DNA from 3 places in the Clostridium swellfunianum genome. Region 2 is predicted to be linked to each of the others. Evidence: riboswitches for the same ligand, from Rfam matches in the RefSeq annotation. Region 2 holds a riboswitch; each other region holds the start of a gene.
The links. A riboswitch is a leader RNA that binds a small molecule or an ion and turns the genes downstream of it on or off. The one in region 2 is predicted to bind cyclic di-GMP.
Positions count from the first base shown of each region.

Region 1: it holds a riboswitch for cyclic di-GMP, as region 2 does, so the genes downstream of both, NBE98_RS22540 (sensor histidine kinase) here and NBE98_RS05900 (hypothetical protein) in region 2, are expected to answer to the same signal.
Region 3: it holds a riboswitch for cyclic di-GMP, as region 2 does, so the genes downstream of both, NBE98_RS02460 (EAL domain-containing protein) here and NBE98_RS05900 (hypothetical protein) in region 2, are expected to answer to the same signal.

Region 1 covers NZ_JAMOFV010000006.1:2,740,370-2,747,010, reverse strand. The annotation lists gene NBE98_RS13115 (hypothetical protein) at 1-60, opposite strand, end outside; gene NBE98_RS13110 (hypothetical protein) at 519-1,253, shown strand; gene NBE98_RS13105 (hypothetical protein) at 1,434-2,153, shown strand; gene NBE98_RS13100 (hypothetical protein) at 2,376-3,140, shown strand; gene NBE98_RS13095 (SipW-dependent-type signal peptide-containing protein) at 3,178-3,654, shown strand; gene NBE98_RS13090 (hypothetical protein) at 3,794-4,525, shown strand; cyclic di-GMP riboswitch class II at 4,713-4,796, shown strand; gene NBE98_RS22540 (sensor histidine kinase) at 4,877-6,586, shown strand; gene NBE98_RS13080 (response regulator) at 6,583-6,641, shown strand, end outside.
Region 2 covers NZ_JAMOFV010000006.1:1,295,531-1,302,171, forward strand. The annotation lists gene NBE98_RS05885 (ATP-dependent Clp protease ATP-binding subunit) at 1-238, opposite strand, end outside; gene NBE98_RS05890 (hypothetical protein) at 493-1,317, opposite strand; gene NBE98_RS05895 (HD domain-containing phosphohydrolase) at 1,390-2,292, opposite strand; gene NBE98_RS05900 (hypothetical protein) at 2,455-2,841, opposite strand; cyclic di-GMP riboswitch class I at 2,953-3,041, opposite strand; gene NBE98_RS05905 (CD3073 family putative ECF transporter S component) at 3,279-3,845, shown strand; gene NBE98_RS05910 (CD3072 family TudS-related putative desulfidase) at 3,906-4,385, shown strand; gene NBE98_RS05915 (response regulator transcription factor) at 4,564-5,256, shown strand; gene NBE98_RS05920 (HAMP domain-containing sensor histidine kinase) at 5,234-6,641, shown strand, end outside.
Region 3 covers NZ_JAMOFV010000006.1:496,582-503,222, reverse strand. The annotation lists gene NBE98_RS02480 (YciI family protein) at 1-287, shown strand, start outside; gene NBE98_RS02475 (threonine aldolase family protein) at 402-1,487, opposite strand; gene NBE98_RS02470 (serine hydrolase domain-containing protein) at 1,914-3,014, shown strand; gene NBE98_RS02465 (helix-turn-helix domain-containing protein) at 3,081-3,752, shown strand; gene NBE98_RS02460 (EAL domain-containing protein) at 3,880-4,605, opposite strand; cyclic di-GMP riboswitch class I at 4,743-4,829, opposite strand; gene NBE98_RS02455 (methyl-accepting chemotaxis protein) at 4,986-6,641, opposite strand, start outside.

The DNA.
Region 1 (6,641 bases), 1.4 Mb from region 2:
AGCTCTGGTATTTGAAGTATACCAAATATGATTACATTTACTACAAACAAGCCGTATCACAGTAACCCCCCTCCACATAAATAGCGCCCCTTATTTTGTTTCCTCATTATATGAGGTATGCAAGAATATTATGATACATAGCAATTGGAAAATATAGTAAAATATTCTGACAAATTTATTGTAAGTTTTGTAGATTAAATAAGTATTTAGCGATAAGTGTACTTAATTCAGTACTAAAGTACTATAAGACGTAAATTTTAGTGAAATAATTGGAATAAATTTGCAAAAAATAACGTGTAATTTGTAGGATAAAAATTAAAAATATCAATTAGTTGTTTATAGAACAGCTTCTATAACAAGTAAGGTTAGAAAGGGAATACTACTTTTGTATCATATAATATCACCTCTTAGTGTAATGTATCTAATCATGTGAAATGATATAGTTTAATAGATTAGGTATATGTTTTAAAGTCAATAAATTAAGTTGATGTCATTAAGACAAAGAGGTGATTATATAATTGGCTAAGACTAATAAAAAAAGCTATGGTTTAAAGACTATATCTGCATTAATGGTATTATTATCTACCTCTATAGGGGTAGGATATGCACATTGGACAGATCAGATACAAACGGTTGCTGCAGTTTCAACCGCAAAGATAAATCCTGTTTTTTGTGGTAAATTTAATATTACAGATGTTCAAGGAAGCAGCAGGGATTTAAAAATATCTTTTGATGGTGATATGAAAAATACAGAAACAAGGTCAGATGATGAATATTATACTATGATTTTAGAAAATAAATTATACTTGAAAAATAGTAATGGCAATGGTTCACAATATAAAGGCTTCTTACATTATTGTATAAAGAATAATGGGTCAATTCCAATAAAATTCGATGGTGATAATGGCATAATACAAGTCAAGATAAATGGAAATAAAATAGATGTACCTGTTGTAGTAGTAAAGGGCATAAGTGGCAATGAACAGGAAGAATTTCAATCAGAAATTTCACTTTACGATGGCAAATTAAAACTAATACTAAACCAGCCTAAAAAGGTATTAGATGGTGGAGAGGCCATATATAATGAAAATGCGGCACCGCAAATTCATATACAGGCTTTCAATCCAGGGGTATATTCATTTGAAATCGAATTGCCATTTGTAATGAAGGATAATATTAAGAATACAAAGGAATGGAGTAATAAGTTAGTTATAAAAGGTGTTAATTTAGAGGTTGTTCCAGAATCTAATTAAAACATTGTATAGCTAAGAGATGATGTTATTAAAAGCATCATCTTTTTTTAATATACTACTAAAGAAGTAAAAGCAGGTGTAGGTTTTGATTATGCAAAGTACACTTTATGCGGAAGAAAAAAGAAAAGTTATTAGTTAAAATTCAATTAGAGTAAATATAATTTAAGCAAGGTGTGATTAATGTTGAAGTTATTTAAGAATAAGAGTATATTTGCTATTTTTAGTCTCATATTTCTAGTGATCTTTATTTTTTCTAAATCATATATTATGGCAGAAGCCCAAAATGCTGAAAAAGTGTTTTATTTAAATGAAAATCAGAGTATTGACGGAACTTTATTTACAAGTGATGAGTTGCTAGGACCTGGTGATAAGCTAATTAAAGAATTTTATATTGCTAATAATAATAATTTTAAATGTACCCTTAAAAGCATTAGTATTACTGGAAAGATTTATAATGAAAAGAAAAAGCTTTTAGCTAAAGAGGATACGGAATATCAAAGTTTTATTAAAAGCTCCCAAATGAACTTTTTCTGTGAAAATGAAATAATATATTCAGGGAATGTAGATGAAACGCTTATATTTAGTTCAAAAGACGGCAATTCAGTAGATTTAGAAAAAAACAGTAAGAAGAAGTTTAAAATTGAGTATGCTCTAAGTAAAGAAGCAGACAGCAGTACTATGGGGCTTGAGCATAAGTTTGATATAAGTTTTAATTTTTCAGGGAACGATCCTAATATAATTGATAAAGGAACTGATGAAGATATAGTAGTAATAGAAAAAGGGGTTGGAGGAAGTTTAGTTCAAACGGGTTATATGGTTGATACTAAAGTTCTTTTAGGGATAGGGTCAATTATACTAGTTTGTGGATTGGTATTTAGTTTTAAGAGAAAACGTGAATAATTTGATACATCAAGACATGAGTTATCATTAAGCTCATGTCTTCTATTTTTTTAATCTAGAACTAAAGTAGTAGATGAGTAGATAAAAGGGATAAGTGAATAGTAGTTCTTTTGTTTTACCAAAATTATACCAATGTAGGAAGTTTCAGTAAGTTAAAGTGGATAGAATTATATATGTGATCACAATTAAATAAAAGATTAACAAATATTCTGGAGGGATATTATGAAAAAGACAAGAATTATAGCAGCTGCTCTTATGGCAGCAGTTATATCGGCAGGTGCTGGATATGCAGCTTGGACTGATACATTAAATATTAATAGTACAGCTAGCACAGGAAAAATGAATGTTGAGTTTACAACAACTAAGATATTTGGTCAAACAATAGTTCCAAACAAGGCTGAATTGGGACCATATCTAGGAAGTACATTAGATCAAACTACTAAGGTTGTTAATGTATCATTAAGTAATTTATATCCTGGTTCAGGATTACTTTATGCAGTGCAGTATGAAAATAAAGGCTCAATACCAGTTAAAATTGAAAGCGTAGAGGTTAAGATACCTACCGGAACATTTGCTGATGAAATGAAAGATGCATTGGTTGTTGTTGGTGGATATACTCATTGGAGAAATGGAAGGATTATAGGTGGTGGAATACTGCCAGGGCTTGGGGCTATAGAACAAAACAAATATCATTTGAAAGATTTGCAAACTAATTTAAATACATTATTAGCAGGTACAACAATGGAAGTGGGAGATGTGATTAGTTTAGATATCCCAGAGGAAGATAAAGGTACAATTAAGAACTTGCTTGACAGTGAAGGAATAGAAGGATTTAATCCTGAAACACAAAACTGTATAGTAATGGGACTTCCTAAAGGAGCAGATAGTGACAATACATTAATGTCAAAAAATTTAACTACAGATCAAAAGGAACAGAAATCCATAAATTTCCAAATAAAATTTAACTTTAAGCAATTTAATAAATAATAGAATGAAATAAAAAATTATTTTTGGAGGGTATATTATGAAAAAATCAAGAATATTAACAGCTGCAGTAGTAGCGGCAATGGTTTCCTTAGGAGCTGGATATGCAGCATGGACAGATGCATTAACTATTAATAATACAGTTAGCACAGGTACTTTAGATGTAGATTTTGTTGGCGGCGGTGTAGTTTGGAATGCTGACAATGCTAATGTAGCATTTGGAACTGCTAGTGGTAGTGAAAATACTGCAACTATTGATTTAGATAATTTATATCCAGGAGCTGTTGCAACAGTTACTCTTCCGGTAAAGAATAATGGAACAATACCTGTAAAGAATGGTACATTTACATTTAGTAATGTTCCTAGCTGGTTAACAGTTAGTACAACTAGCCAACCTACTTTAGCTGTGACTGAACAAAAGAATGTAACAATTACAATGACAGTTGGAGAGAATGCTCCACAAACTTCAGATGCAACATTTACAGCTACAGCTGTTTATCAACAATTTAACAAATAAATTAATCTTAATTTAATAAAGCAGGTTATAAACCTGCTTTATTAATATATATTTAGTTAAGTCGAAAAAAAATCTTAACATATGAAAAGGTGATAATAAGATAATTTAATTATAACATTATCTAAAGGTGTAAGCATTTATGAGAAAGATAAAATTATTGTGTATAAGCTTTGTTGCTGCGCTTAGTCTAATGGGTATAGGCTTTGCTGCTTGGCAGGATGATTTAACGGTTTTTAATACCGTTTCAACGGGACAATTAAATATTGAATTTATGAAAGATTCAAATGGATCTGCATCATCTATTTTTAGCATAGATGATGCAACGCAAAATTATGTGAAGCTTCAACCAACAGAGATTTCAGATAACAATAAAAAGTTGTCTATATCTGTTAAGGATTTATATCCAGGGGCAATGGTGTTGTATAATTCTAAAGCTCAAAATGTTGGTACAATACCTGCTGCAATCTCAGAGATCAAAGTGGATTTTCCTATCGATAATACGCTGCTAAAACAGAGCTTAGTTATAGCTGGAGGATATACTTTATTTGATAAGACTGGAAAGGTAAAATATGATTCTCAAAATGAACCTATGGAGGGTTACTTTGTTGGAACGTTGGCTGAACTTCAGAGAAATTTAAATTCAATTCTTAAGGGATTGAGAATGGATTCGGAAGATTATATTCTGTTTGGAGTTCCGGAAAAGTATGCAGATAAAGTAAAACAGAAAGTTCCTTCATTTAATAAGGATTGGGCTAATAATACTGTTATATATTTTCCAAATCTTAATGAAGATCAGAATCAACTCCAGAAACAAACAGTTTTATTTGATATAAAAATTAATTTCCAACAATTTAATAAGAATATACCATAATAAGAAGGCAGGGATAGAATGAACTAACCCTGTCTTTTTAAATTTGCTGTATTAAGATGTCATAAAGTTTGATTAAAGCAAATGAAAGGTATGATTAAAACAAAATTTGTCTATAAAAAATAAAAAAATGACACATAAATCATTTGGAAATAATATACAATTAGGTGATATAATAAGTAGGAAAGTTAAATATAATGGAGGCAAAGAAATATACACTGCAATTGGGCACCTGGTGTATATTGAGCCAGTGGTGCAACCGGCCAATGAAAAATTATTTTCGTTGGTTTTTTTATTTGTAATAAAAATTAAAAACAAATAGGAATTAAGTGTTGATGAAGGGAAGGAATTTAAGTGATAAGTGTGTTGAAAAATTTAGTTAAAATAAAGCATATGTCAGATGATATAAAAATAATTTATCTATATAGATATTTTTCACTTGCAATAACTTCTCTGTTCTATTTGATTACAAATAATCAATCTTCTATAAATAATAAATTAATAATGATTTTATGCTTAAGCATATCATCCATTATCTTAAATTACTTGTATATTAAAGTGGATGCAGGTAAGACAATTATTAAGCTGTTAATTTTAATTGAAATTATAGTAAATACAGTGATTTTGATACCTACAGGAGGAATAAACAGCCCCTATATATGGTATTCACTAAATACAATTCTAATTAATATACATTTTTTAAATATATATTATTGCATGATAAACTTAATTTTTTATCTTATTGTTTCTTCTGAAGTTTCTGCCTACATATTTAATAAAGCAGATCATAACCTTGAAAAAAATTTAATAATCAATTCAAATCTAATACTTAGCTTCGTGTTAATTACATTGGCCATATATTTATTATTTAAGCTAGCAGATAAAATAGGAAGAGAAAGGGAACAGCTTAAGATATTAAATAATCAATTAGCCAATACAAATAAAAGACTAAATGAGTCTATGGAGTATACAATGTCTCTCTATCAAGCGGTGTATTCGTTTGTAAATGTAAAAAATGGAGATAAGTCAATAAGATTACTTGTAGACTATACTAAGAAAATCACTAAAGCAAACAATGTATTTTTTTTCGAACCTTGCGCTAGTGGCGAATTACTTATACTATTTGATAACAATATACCTGAATACTCAAAACACGCAATAAGTAAAGTAATTACCAATAACTTAAATGATATTAAGGACTCTGATGAACCTGTTTATATATTTGAAGGCAATTATGATTATATCGCTGTCACTGTAAAGTCCTTAAATAAAATATATGGAATACTAGGAGTTGAAATAAATTTAAGTCAAGATAAAGTTATTATAAGAGAAAACATAGATCAATTAAGATTTTTAGCATCTTTAAGTTCTGTTGTGTTTGAAAAAAATGAATTAGAGCAAATCAATGAGAGGTTAGTAATAAGTGAAGAACAAAATCGAATAGCGAATGAAATTCATGATAGTGTTAGTCAAAGGCTATTTGCAGCAGCATGTGGAATCCATTCATTAACTAAAAAGGTGATGAACAACTATTCAGTAGATGTTATTGAAGATCTTAATGCTATTAGAGATTCTATAAATAATTCAATAAAGGAATTAAGGGAAACAATTTATAGGCTTAGCTGGAAGAAAAAAGGACATAGTGCATTTAAGGAAAATATAGAATCTTTTATTGAAGATATATCTAAGCTTAATAATGTAGATATACTATTTGATTTAGTAGGTGATGAGGAATTTATAAGCACTGATGTTAAAAAGGCATTATACAGAATTATTTGTGAATGTATTGGAAATTCCGTGAGGCATGGCAAGTCAACTAGTATTAAAATTCTGATACATATAGAAAGGAGCTATACAAGCTTAGAAATTATTGATAATGGAATAGGTTTTAATGTAGATGATAGAACCAAAGCAAAGAATGGAGGCTTAGGTCTTTCAAATATATTTAATTTAGTATATCTATTTAGTGGAAAAATTAAAATCAATAGTTCAGATAACGAAGGAACAAGGGTCGATGTGTTATTCCCTAATAATACTTTAAGCGATGTGGAGGTAGTAGTATGAGGTTAGTAATTGTTGATGATCATCCATTAGTAAGAAGGGGACTTATTTCAGTTTT
Region 2 (6,641 bases):
TATCGCTTTTCCCAAGTTCATCAAAGTTCATGTCCTTCATCATATCATTCATCTGATCTGTAAGATTTTCAACTTCTTCAGGACTCATTCCTGTCTGCTGCATAAGCTGATCTATAACAGGAAGTCCCATCTTCTTTGCACAAGGCAGGCATACTCCAACAGTTTCTGTTTTGCCTTCCACCATTTTAGCTGTAAAAATTGTAGCTATATTTTTATTGCATATTGAACATAATTTCATAATCGCCTCTCCGTAATAAATAAATTAGTAAGTTAACTATATTATAATTTATTTTAACAAATTATCTACTGCAAAATTAACTATAAAATTAAATTAACAAATATTTATTATTTTTAAACTCTTTCAAATAAAAAGCCCCGCATATCCAATACAGGGGCATAAATGTATTATATTCTTGTTTTAGATTTTAATCCATTAAGAAATCCTTAAAATTTCTTATACTAAGACTTCTAAAAATTCTCCAAATCCAGTTTCTAGGTTATAAATCGAATTAGAGCTCTGTCGTCAAAAGAAACATTTCCCTTTACTAAACCCTTTGTAGATTTATACTTTCCTATAAGAAGCGGGTCTTCAGCAAGTACAGCTTTTAGATGTTGTTCTGTTTGAAATAAGTCTTCCTTTAAAGAAAAATATCCATCAGATGCTAAAATTATCATACTACTTTTTTCTATACCATCAATAATTTTAATGCTTTCAGAGTTAATCTCAAAACCATCTATAACCCCATAAGAATATTGACTTAAGGAATTGTTTTGAAGTATATACTGCTCCTTCAATAAATTCATTATAAAACCTCTTCCCAAATCTTCGGCTATAAGCTCTTCAATGCTCTTTCCCCTTAGCAACTGAAGCTCTATAAACAAAGCTCTTGCTTCTGCCAGTATTGTATCTACTTTTTTTACATTTTCGTATTGAACACTATTAATGCTGCACTTACAATCTCCAATAATCCAAATCTGATTATGAAATTTACTGTATATAATCATACACGCTGTAATTCTATCTACTGGATTATTAATAAAATAATTAATTCCCTTTGATTCTTCATATATATCTTTAATGGCATTATTTATTCTGAAAATTAATAAATCCAAGGTTATATCACATTCTGACTGTTTTAAGGTATCACCTATAATCTCACCTGCAATTGCTCCCGAGGTTTTTCCATTCCACCTAAAGCTTGACTTGCTAGTTGCGCCATCTATCACTGCTAAAAAATCATTACTTATAAATATCTTGTCTTCGCACTGTTCAAGAACGCCCGTTTTTGACATAATAAAGCTCTCTATTACTTTCATATTTTTTACCTCATACAATCTTATAAAATATAAAGACCTAGGTATTATATATTCTACCTAAGCCTTTAAATATTATAATAATCCTTCTTCCTTTAAAACCTCTTCAAAGCAGGCTACTATTTTCTCATCATAATGCTTCCCTACTAAGCTTTTTATCTCTGCAAAGGCAACTTTAGGATCCATACCTTTTCTATATGGCCTATCAGACGTCATTGCATCGTAGGTATCAACTACAGCGATTATTTTTCCCTCTAAAGAAATTTCATCACCTTTTAATTTATTAGGATATCCGCTGCCGTCCAATCTCTCATGATGCTGCAGGATTGCCATAGCACAATCCTTTATGAAAGTGTTTTCAATTATAACTGCACCATCAGCTGGATGCTTTTTAATATATTCAAACTCTTCGTTAGTAAGCTTACCTGGCTTCTTCAAGACTTCATCTGGTACATTTATCTTTCCTAAGTCGTGAAAGCCTGCCGCATAGCCTAAATTTAACAATCTTGCTTTAGTCATATTTAGTTTCTGCCCAATCCTTATAGCATAACCTTCAAGTCTTAAGCCGTGATCATGAGTATACATATCCTTTTTTTCAACCTGTTGCCTCATTTCAGTAATATTTTTTATTACGTCACTAAGAAAATGGAAAACTGGCTGATTTGCTACATAAAGCATAGACACCTCAGTTATAGTCTTAAGGTATACCGATTCCTTCAAGTCTTTAACATAAAAGTATTCTCCTGCACCTAAAGTTATAGTTTCTTCTCCTTTTTCACAAACCACTGTTCCGCTAATAATATAAAAAAACTCCATTAGTCCTTCATCAATTCCTGGGGCAACATGAAATATTACATTAGGCTGCACTACTTCCTTCATTATTTCAATCCCATCACCCCTGGCTAGGAGACTTAGTTTCTCTACTTTTTTCTCAACTCTTTCTATACAACTATCACTTTTTCCTAAATATAAACCCATAATGCTTCAACCTCTATTTCAACACTAATATTACATATTCTTATTTAATTCTACCTACTTTTAATTTTCCTTTCAAGGGTTTTCCATAATTATAAAATTAAAAGAGACTATAACTACTAATTTAAGTTTTTATAATCTCCTAAAATCTATTATAATATTAATTTAAAATCCACCAGTAATTAAAGGATCTACCAGTACAGTTCTTCCACCAATCTCAACTTCAATCCATTGAGCTTCCAATTCAACTCCATTTTTAGCAGCCTCTTTTATAACCTTCTCTGTTTTATTGCTTGTGAAATCTATTAATTGCCCGATAATCTGGTCCAATTTATGATTTAGCTGTTTTTCACTTATCTTGTTGGCTTCATAGCTTATAACAAGAGCATCCCCTTTATCATCTGCCTCATTAATTAATTCGTAGATTTCCTTGTTAGTCTGTTCAATCATCTGTTTAAGTTCTTGTGTGTTTAGCTCCTTAGCTTGTACACCTGTTGTGAACAAACCAATTACCAGCATCATTGTAGTAATTCCACTTAAAAGTTTTTTCATGAGTATACCCTCCCGTACAATATAAGTATAAATTTTAAATTAAACTTATAGAGTGCCCGAAGTGCAAAAAAAGTAATAGAACGCATGCCTATCACTCTTAGATATACTTCCATAGGCAACCCGGCCGTCATAGACAATTGCTTGTCCTTAGACCCGTGGCTTTGCGTCTTCCCCTTTCAGAGAATTTGCTCTTTTCTATATATTTAATTCTATTCCATATTGTACCATAGTAGCTTGTACAATACAATGAGTTATTCATAATTTTCTAGAAATTTTAAAAGCTGTATTAATATTATTAATACCTAGGTTGTCAAATATAGAAATTATCTATTTTACTTATTGTGCAGCCCCTCTTAGAATAAATATTGATATATACTCTTAAGAGCGATAAGGTTAATAGCCTTTACGAGCTTAACAATAATACAAGGGGGTTTACGATGAATAACAAAAAAGTATTTTTACTATCTATGGGTGCTATGGCTATTGCTATGAATATAGTTCTTGGCACAGTTGTAACGAGACTAAATATTCCACTTTTATTTTTAGATACTATAGGAACAATTTTTATTGCAGTTTTATTTGGCCCTTGGCAGGCAGCAACTGTAGGCAGCTTAACTAATATTCTTACTCCTATACTTTCTGGCAGCCCAAAGGATATTCCTTACTTTATTATTAATGCAGCAGTGGGCTTAATTGTTGGGTATATGGCAAGAAAGTTTAAATTTAACGTAGTTAATGCCATAGCTTCAGGCTTAATACTCTCAATAGTTTGTCCTATTTTAGGGACACTAATTACGGTAGGTTTCTTTGGTGGATTGACAGGCTCTGTAAATGATTATTTTACTTTATTTCTTCAAAAATCCGGCATGAAAATCTTCACAGCCGCCTTTATTCCTAGAATTACAGGAAATTTTATCGATAAGATAGGCTCATGTCTTTTGGTACTTTTAGCAATGAAGTATGTGCCCGTTCAATACAAAAATAGGGCTGATCTTTCAGCATAGCTTAAGAGGATAGATAGTTTTAAAAACTACTCTGTCCTTTACTTTTAATGGAGGTTTATAATGAGAAGCAAAAAAATATTATTAACAAGTCACTGTATTTTTAATCAAAATAGCGTAGTGGAACCCCTTGATAGAGCAAGAGGGGCCTTTAGCTTTGCAAAGGATATAATAGATAGTGGAGTAGGAATAATTCAACTTCCTTGTCCTGAATTTAGATATCTAGGAATCACAAGAAAGCCAATGAATAAGGAGGAGTATGATACTGCTGAATTCAGAGAGCTTTGCAAGAAACTTTTTGAACCTATATTGGAGGATTTACTAATATACATGGAGAATGGCTATGAGTTTTGTGGCATCATAGGAATTAATCATAGTCCAACCTGCAGTATCTCTGATAGAAGAGGAATTTTAATGGAAGAAATATTTGCTATGCTTGCCTCAAAAGGAATTACCCCAAATTATATTGAGGTTCCTACAGACTATGATGATAAAACCTTCAACGACTTTGCAGCTAAAGTTAAGACGTTCCTAAAAAATTAAATATTAATTGCTTAAAGGGTAGTTCAACTGAACTGCCCTTTTTCGTTTAAAACTACATTCTTAATAAATTTGTAAGAAATTTAAATACTGAATCGTAATAAATAACTTCTATAATAAATATGTAACTAAAAAATCACATGAGAAGGTGGTATAATCTTAAAGGAAAGGCGGGGGACTTATGGGTAAATATAATGTTTTAGTTGTTGATGATGAAGACGAAATTAGAGATGCTATAGAAATATATCTAAAGAATGAAGATATAAGTGTGTTAAAAGCTAAGGATGGCATTGATGCTTTAATGCTGCTTGAGGAAAATGATGTTCATTTAATTCTTATGGATATTATGATGCCTCGTATGGACGGCATCAAAGCCACTTTTAAAATAAGGGAAAAGAAAAATCTTCCTATAATAATTTTATCTGCTAAGTCCGAAGACACAGATAAAATATTAGGTCTTAATGTGGGTGCAGATGATTATATAACCAAGCCCTTTAACCCTATGGAGCTCGTGGCAAGGGTAAAATCTCAACTTAGGAGATATATGAATTTAGGAAACTTTAAAACAAATAATAACGAGCTTTCTGTTAATGGTCTTGTTCTTAATCAGGAAACTAAGCTTGTAAGCGTCGATGGTGATGAAGTAAGACTGACTCCTATCGAATATAAAATTTTAGAACTGCTTCTAATTAATAAAGGTAGAGTGTTTTCTATTGAAGAGATTTATGAAAGAGTTTGGCGAGAGCCTTGCTACAATGCAGAAAATACTGTAGCAGTGCATATCCGAAGAATTAGAGAAAAAATCGAAATAAATCCAAAGGAACCAAAATATTTAAAGGTGGTGTGGGGTATTGGATATAAGATTGAAAAATAATAGTTTAAAAGTTGTTTCATTTATTTTGTCTTTATATATGCTTTCTCTTTCAGTCCTAGCTCTGAAAAACTTTAAAAACGATGTTCAATTTTTAGGAAGTCAGGCCTACTTTAAAAGTGAAGACTTTAAAAATAATCTAGTGGAGTTTATGTCCTTATTCATGGAATACAACATTAATTATAAGGACTACTTGAGTAAGCCAGCAGATGAAAAAATCAGTAAGGAAGAACTAAAGTCATCCATCCTTTATCAAGATACTAAGCTTAAGGAAGCTATACAGGAAGCAGAAAATTTTTACAGCTTACAAATTGAGGCGGCTGAGAGTTCAGGAAACAAGGATAAACTTGCAAAGCTAGAGGAAGAAAAAAAGAAAAAATTAGAGGATATAAAAAAAGAATATAATAAAACTGAAGAGGATTTTAAGAAGGAACTTATCGATAGAAGCAGTGACTATTATTCCAAACTTAAAAAGAGATTTGAAGCAAAAACTGATTTGCGATATTACCTTAAAGACTCTGTAACTAATACCATATATACTAATTTGCCAAATATAAACGACTTTAAGGAATATATAAAAAACAATGCTATGTACACAATAAATCTACCTCTTACATCTTCTAAGCAAGAAATCTATAACCACCCTTTTTTAGATTTAGGCTATGAAGGTTACATTATTGTTCCTTATGGTGGAACTCATCTTTCACTATCCAGAAGTTTTGATGAAAATAGATTCCGAGCAATAACTGAACTCATGATTTTAGCTCTTACATTACCACTAGGTATCATTTTATTGACATTATCTCTAAAAAGTAACCTTGCTGTCACTGAGCCTATCTCATCTATACAAGCTTTATATAAAAAAATACCCTTTGACGTAAAATTTATTGCTTTTGTTATAGCCTTACTTTTTATCCCAGGGTTTTTAGAAGACGGAACTCTATTTTACGGTAATCAATTAAATCTAAGTATATTACTTACGCTTACTTTAAAAGTCATTCTTTTATTCTATTTTTATCTTTCTTTACCAGAACTAATAGATATACTTAAAAATAAGAAAAGACTAAAACCTCTTCTTGCTGGAGGAGCTGCCTATAAACTAAAAATCTTGTTTAACAAAGGTTTAAAAGATAAAAGTTTACTGCTTAGAAGTTTTGTTTTTATTACAACTATTATTATTGTTATTTCAGCAACCTTTGCTATTACCATGTCCATTACTGGCGGAGACCAAGATTTATTTGTTATTTGCCTTCTTTTTTATATAGCTCTGTTTACTGCTTATATTATCAAGCAATCTTCATTATTAAATAAAATAGTTGCAGGAACAGGTGAAATAGTTGCAGGGAATTTGAGTTTTTCAATAAAGGAAAAGGGAAACAACAGCTTTT
Region 3 (6,641 bases), 800 kb from region 2:
AGCTCATGGAAGCCATGACAAAGTACAATGAGGAATTAGTTAAGGCAGGAGTACGGGTTATGGCTAAAGGACTTCATCCAAGTTCAAATGCAATGCGCATTTCCTATCCAAAGCCAGGAGAAGAGCCAGTGGTTACATATGGTCCATTTACTGAATCAAAGGATTTAATTGCGGGATTCATTCTGATTGATGTAAATTCGAAGGAAGAAGCTATAGAGTGGGCCATGAGAATGCCGGACCCGCAAGGATATGGAGAAGGTCAGATTGAATTGCGTCAGGTATTTTAGCCGCCAAATCATCCTGCAGCCGTCCCGCTTTAAGCCTTGAAGCCATGACTGCACAATTCAAGGGCTAGCTCTCAGAATGATTTAGGTAATCATTTTGAGCTAGCCCCTTTATTTTTACAGCCTGTTAACTTCAGTTTCAAGTACCTCGAAAGCCTTGTCTAATGCTTCTCTAGGAATAAGACCATAGCAATCTCCAAAGGAAAGCTCTGTCTTACAGCTTGAAGGGCTTAGTTCTCTTAGGCCTTGAACTAAGGCTACATTGGTACTTTCCATCACGTTAATAAGTATCTTTTCAAGAGTCTCCTTTGGCTGGTCTATGTGCAGGTGGAACATGTTGCATACAGGAAGCTCTGGAACTGTCTTAATGCCTTTGATCTTATTGAAGTGTTGTGCTGCTTCCACAGCATGCTCCCAATATTCTTTCATCTTACCCATACGCTTATCCATATTGAATTTCGAACTTACTATGTATGGATAAAGGCTTATGAGGTCTCCGCCATGTCTTCTTTTCCACACCTTGGACTCCTCTATAAAATCAGAGCTTCCGGCAAGTACAGCTCCTGCAATACCTCCAAATCCCTTGTAGAAGGATACATACACACTGTCAAAGAGGCTGCAGATTTCGGCAGCTGTCTTGTTGTAGTAAGGCAGAGCTTCGAAGAGACGAGCACCATCTAAGTGAAGCTTTATTCCTTTAGCTTTGCAGTACTCAGCTATTTCCACAAGCTCATCAAAAGAAGGCAGCTGGCCACCGATTTCGCGCTGAGGAAGTTCGATTAAAAGAGTTGAAATAGGCTCGTTTATTGCTTTAATTTCTTCAAGTGTGAAAAGGCGGTTGCTTTCACCTAAAAGAACACTCCCTAAATTGTGAAGCACCTTTAAGCCGTCCTGTTCGTGGATTTCCAGATGGCATAGAGGATGGTAGGCTACCTGGTTTATATTTAATCTATCAGACCATATTCTAAGAGCAATTTGCTGGGCCATTGTTCCGCTTGGGAAAAAACCTGCTTTTTCCTTTCCTAATAGCTTTGCCATTTCTTCTTCGAAATCATTTATAACTGCTCCGGCTCCGTACATATCTGAAGCTGTGGAAGGATCAAGATTTTCAAAGGCTTCCATAAGTGCTCCAAAGTTTCTCGGGCCATTGCCAGTTAGCTTGTACTTTGTTGATTTAACAACGTCGATAAAGGATTTTTCCATGGTTATACCCCCTGAATTTATAAGTTCTCTATAGATTAATTATAGCACTATAAAACTTGTTAAAATATACTATAGTGTCACTTACATACATCCAGCTATTATCTTAACAAGTTAAATCATCTGGTCATAATTCATATAAGGCTTCATATCATTGTTTAGGCTGAAAAAAGTAAAAAGTTGAATTGACTGCCCACTCTTTAGGAAAGTAACATTAGGGGTATACATATCACTGTTGTCAATGCCTAACATTTTGTCAAAAAGCTCATTCCTGCTGCCAAAAATATATACCGTATCCTAACAATTTGTGGTAATATTAACTAAAATATACCACTTCCTTTCTTTATAGGAGGTATAGGAACTGAAAGCATCCCATAAAAGTTTTTGAATACAAATAAGGTTAATTTATTCTGGAAAGGCGGCAATATTATGAAAAGAATTATATCTATTATAACGGCCTCGCTGCTACTAGTAACGACAGCTGCTGGCTGTGGTGCAAAATCTGGTGTCAAAACCTCAAGCTCTCCTGTAGAAGATCCAAAGCTTGTAGAGCTTAAGACAAAGCTTGATAAGGAGTTTACTGATTTTTATGGAACGGATATCTTTAGCGGGTATGTGTATATATCTAAAAAGGGTACTGTACTTCTGGATAAAGGCTATGGCAAAGCTGACTTTGAAAAAGGTACTGCAGTCACAAAGCAAACCAAATTTGATATAGCCTCCTTAACAAAGCAAATAACCGCTGCTTCTATAATGCAGCTTGAGGAAAAGAAGCTTTTAGCTGTAACTGATACTATCGATAAGTATCTGCCTAGTTTTCCTTATGGAAACGAAATAACTATCCATCAATTATTAACCCATACTTCAGGCCTGCCTCAGCACTCTTTGGAGTTCGACATCAGAAAGTTCAGGCCCTCCTATAAAAACTTTGGCAAAGAAGGCAAGGATGAGAAGGTTAAGCTTCTTTCTAAGCCAGGAACAACCTTTGAATACAGCAATACAGGATATATTCTTCTGGGCTATATAATAGAAAAGCTTTCTAGTAAAACCCTCAATGAGTATTTCACTGAAGATATATTTAAGCCTCTTAATATGAATAATACTTCCTTCAGAGATGATACTGGACGGATAGAAAATCTAGCAACGGGATATTCCTCGGAGAAGAAAGAAAAGGTAGAAACGCCCTGGAACCTAACAAATATCGGCTACTCCCTTGGCTCAGTAGCTCTTTGCTCTACAGTGGAAGACCTCATCAAGTGGGAAAGTGCTTTAAAAGAGCAGAAATTGATAAGCAAAGAATCCTATGAAAAGATATATACTCCTAATAAAAACAGCTACGGTTATGGCTGGTATATACTTAAAGACTCAAAAGGAAACAAAAGCTATGAGCATTATGGAAACGCCTCAGGCTATAGAAGCTATATTCTAAGAGCGGTGGATGAAGATATAGTAGCAATAGTGGTAAGCAACTATCAGAACATCCCTCTAGAGGCTATGACAGCACAATTTAAGGGCTATCTTAAACAATAAATTTTTAAGGCTGTTTATATTTTATATATGAGCAGCTTTTTTGTCTTTCCTTAGAAGGATTGCGGTGTGAATGCTCACGTTATTTATTTTGATCCGACAGTTATTGATAGTTCCTTTACCCTAGAAAAAATATACGACATTTCAGAATTTAATAAGTTCACAAATATTCAGGACTATTTTTATCTGGAGCCCTTCCTCTTTAGGACTGAAAAAGCAAATGCATATATTGAAATTGGACTTGCTATGTATAAAAGAGTGTCCCAGCTTTATAAAATGCTATATGACGAGATAAATCCCTGCGATGGTCTTTACTGGGTGTGCCGTTCCCGCTCTTTCTTCCTGGAAATATTGTTTATAATACAATATGTGTATACCAATTTACAAACAGAGGAAAAACTCCACCTTCCCAATAGTTCTGCGGATTTAAATGAAGTGCTTCTATATTTGCATTCAAATTATCAGGACAAAATTACAATCGAGGATTTAACACAAATCTTCCATATAAACAGAACAACCTTGTCTGAAAAGTTTCGTGCCTCAACAGGAATGTCTATTAAAGATTACCTTATTAAGTTAAGGATTAAACTATCCGCTGTAATGCTAAGAGATACAATGCTTCCAATATCTGAAATAATGAATAGAGTAGGTTTTAATGAAGCACATCATTTTTCTAGAATGTTTAGTAAATGCATGGGCTGCTTGCCTTCAGACTATAGAAAAAAATCCTTTAATATATAAATAATTATATATCCTTAATAAGAAGGAGCGTTAATCATTTAAATTAACACTCCTTATCTTTCACTTCATGTTGTGAAAGTCCCTTTGATTTATTACTATAAAAATAGCATCCTCAAGGATTCTGCCTTTATAACAAAACTGATAAACTATTGTCAATTTTATTGATTGGAGATGGCATACCAAGTAAATATCCTTGAGCATAGCAAGCGCCTAATCCCTTTACTAATTCTAAGGTTTCTGCATCCTCAATACCTTCAATGATAATTTGCGCAGAGTCCCCAACCATTCTTATAAGGCTCTCAATGATCCGCTGCTTTTTCTTATCGTTTACCGCATTTAGAAGATAGTATTTATCTAACTTGATGTACTCCGGTTCTAGTTCTATCCAATACTGAGGTGATGTATATCCCATTCCCATATCGTCTACAGCAAATTTTACATTCCTTGCTCTCAATTGTTCTAAAGTTGATTTAAGCAATTGCCAGTCATCAATACGTTCGGTTTCTGACAGCTCTAATACGATATTAGGGATATTTTCTGAATGCTTATCCCACCAAGAAATAAAATCTCTTTGCAGCAATGTCGAAGGAAGGATATTTATAAACAAAGAATACTCCTTTAACTTCCCAAAAAGCTGCTGTGCCTTAATAATTAAATGTTTATCCAGTATATTGTGCTCCCCTAATAGCTGTGCATTCTGAAAAACTTCCATTGGATCTAATGTGATACGTTTTTTATCACGCATAAGAGCTTCATATCCAAGCAGTATATCGCTCTTCACGTCGTAAATAGGCTGATACCAACAGGTTAAGTCACAAAAGTTTATAGACTGTCTTATTGATTGTAATTTCATAAAGCATGCCCCCTATCATAGCTTCTTTAAAACGGTTTCCTATGTTTTTAACTAATATCAAAAAACAAAAAATGGATAGATAGCACAATAGCTACCTACCCACAATACAATTATTTTGCAAACAATTTTATAATGTGAACGGCAACCCGACTATCATGGCGAATCATCGCTTTAGACTCGTAGCTTTGCGTCACTACCTTTCAGTAGTTTTGCCCTTAGAATACAAAATAAATTCTACATTAATAGTAGTTTTTTGTCAATATTTGTTTAAATAAGCATTTAATATGTATTTAACGCGTATTATGTAAAATCATGTTATAATATGTAATCTCGCTAGATTTTTATAAAATTAAAAGGCGCCCCTAAGGACGCCTTTTCCCCTACAACTTAAACTTATTTACATTCTCCAGCATTTCTCTAGTCATATTGCATAAGTTTTGTGCAGCTCCCGCCACTTCTTCCGTTGATGCACTTACTTCTTCTGTGGATGCTGATATCTCCTCTGAGGATGCGGACATCTGAACGGCAACTGATGCAACTTCTTCTATCTTTTCCATTACTATATCTTTATCTTTATGCAGTGAAGTTGAAGAGTTATTTACTTCCTGTATTTTAGGAATTATAGCTCTTATGGCATTAACAATACTGTCAAAGGATTTTATAGCTGCATTCACTATCTCCATTTCGCTTGATAATTCATCGCTCATTTCCTTTGAGGTGCTAACCATACTGTTGCTGTTTTTTGATATATCACTTATTAGAGAATTAATAGTCTCGGATGAACTTTTACTTTCTTCAGCAAGCTTTCTTATTTCGTCAGCAACAACTGCAAAGCCCCTTCCTGCTTCACCTGCTCTGGCTGCTTCAATAGCCGCATTAAGTGCTAGAAGGTTCGTTTGACTTGCTATTCCGTTTATCAGGTTGGAAATATCATTTATTTTGTTAATTTTTGTTCCTAAGTTTGATATTTTATCTGAGAAATCATTGAATGCGCTTTTAACTGCATTAATTGATTGTGCCAGATTATCTATCTTGCTATTGCTGTCGTTTGCTATATTATCAATTTCATTTGCATTCTTATCAACTTCTTCGATGGCTTGTATTATGTTTTCTAACTGTGAACCAAATTTATTTGTTATATCTGAAACCTTCATCAAACGCTCTGTTTGATTCTCTGCACCCTTTGCTACATCTTGTATTGCTGATGTTACATTGCTTGAGGCTGCTGCCATTTCTTCAGATACTGCAGTTAAGGTTTCTGATTGAGTATCAATATTTTCAGAGCTTTGCTTTATGGATTTAATCATCTCTTTAATTGAATCCTGCGTAGACTTTATGGCATTTGTAATTTCACCAAATTCATCATCCCTCTTTAAGTATTCATTAGATATATCAAAGGATAAATCGCCGTTTGATAGCAATCCCAGATACTTCTTTGTATTGTTGAGAGGTTTTACTATAAATTTAGTAGCAAAGAACATCATTCCTACTATTGATGCTAGGATTAGTATAAGCGTAAATCTAGAAATTTTTATTAGTATTTCATTTACTTGACTGCCTATAACTTTCTTATCCATTCCAATAAAGAACATACCTATATTTGAACCATTTTTATCTTTTATAGGAAGGTATATTGCTTTATATGGTTCATTTAAAACAGTTGAAGTACCTACATACTCAGTTCCTTTAGCTATAACGGTATCTATAACCTTTTCTTCTGCTTTTGTTCCTGTTGCCCTGCCATTGTTATCAGGTATAGTTGTAGCAATTCTTGTGTCTTTTAGGAATATTGTGCACTCAACATTAGCTCTCTTTTTAATGCTGTCAAGCATCTCAGTATCATCGTTGATTAATTTGCTTCCCTTATATAGTTTGTCATTCACTATGCTCCAGTCGCCTTTATATTCCTGATTGATTAATTCCATGCTTAGGTTTGAACTTGTCCTAAGAGTACTGTTAGTTATGAAGCTGTTAAACTGAACATAAATAATCACGCTAACAACTATGCTAAAAATTAAAATTGTAGAAATAATCAA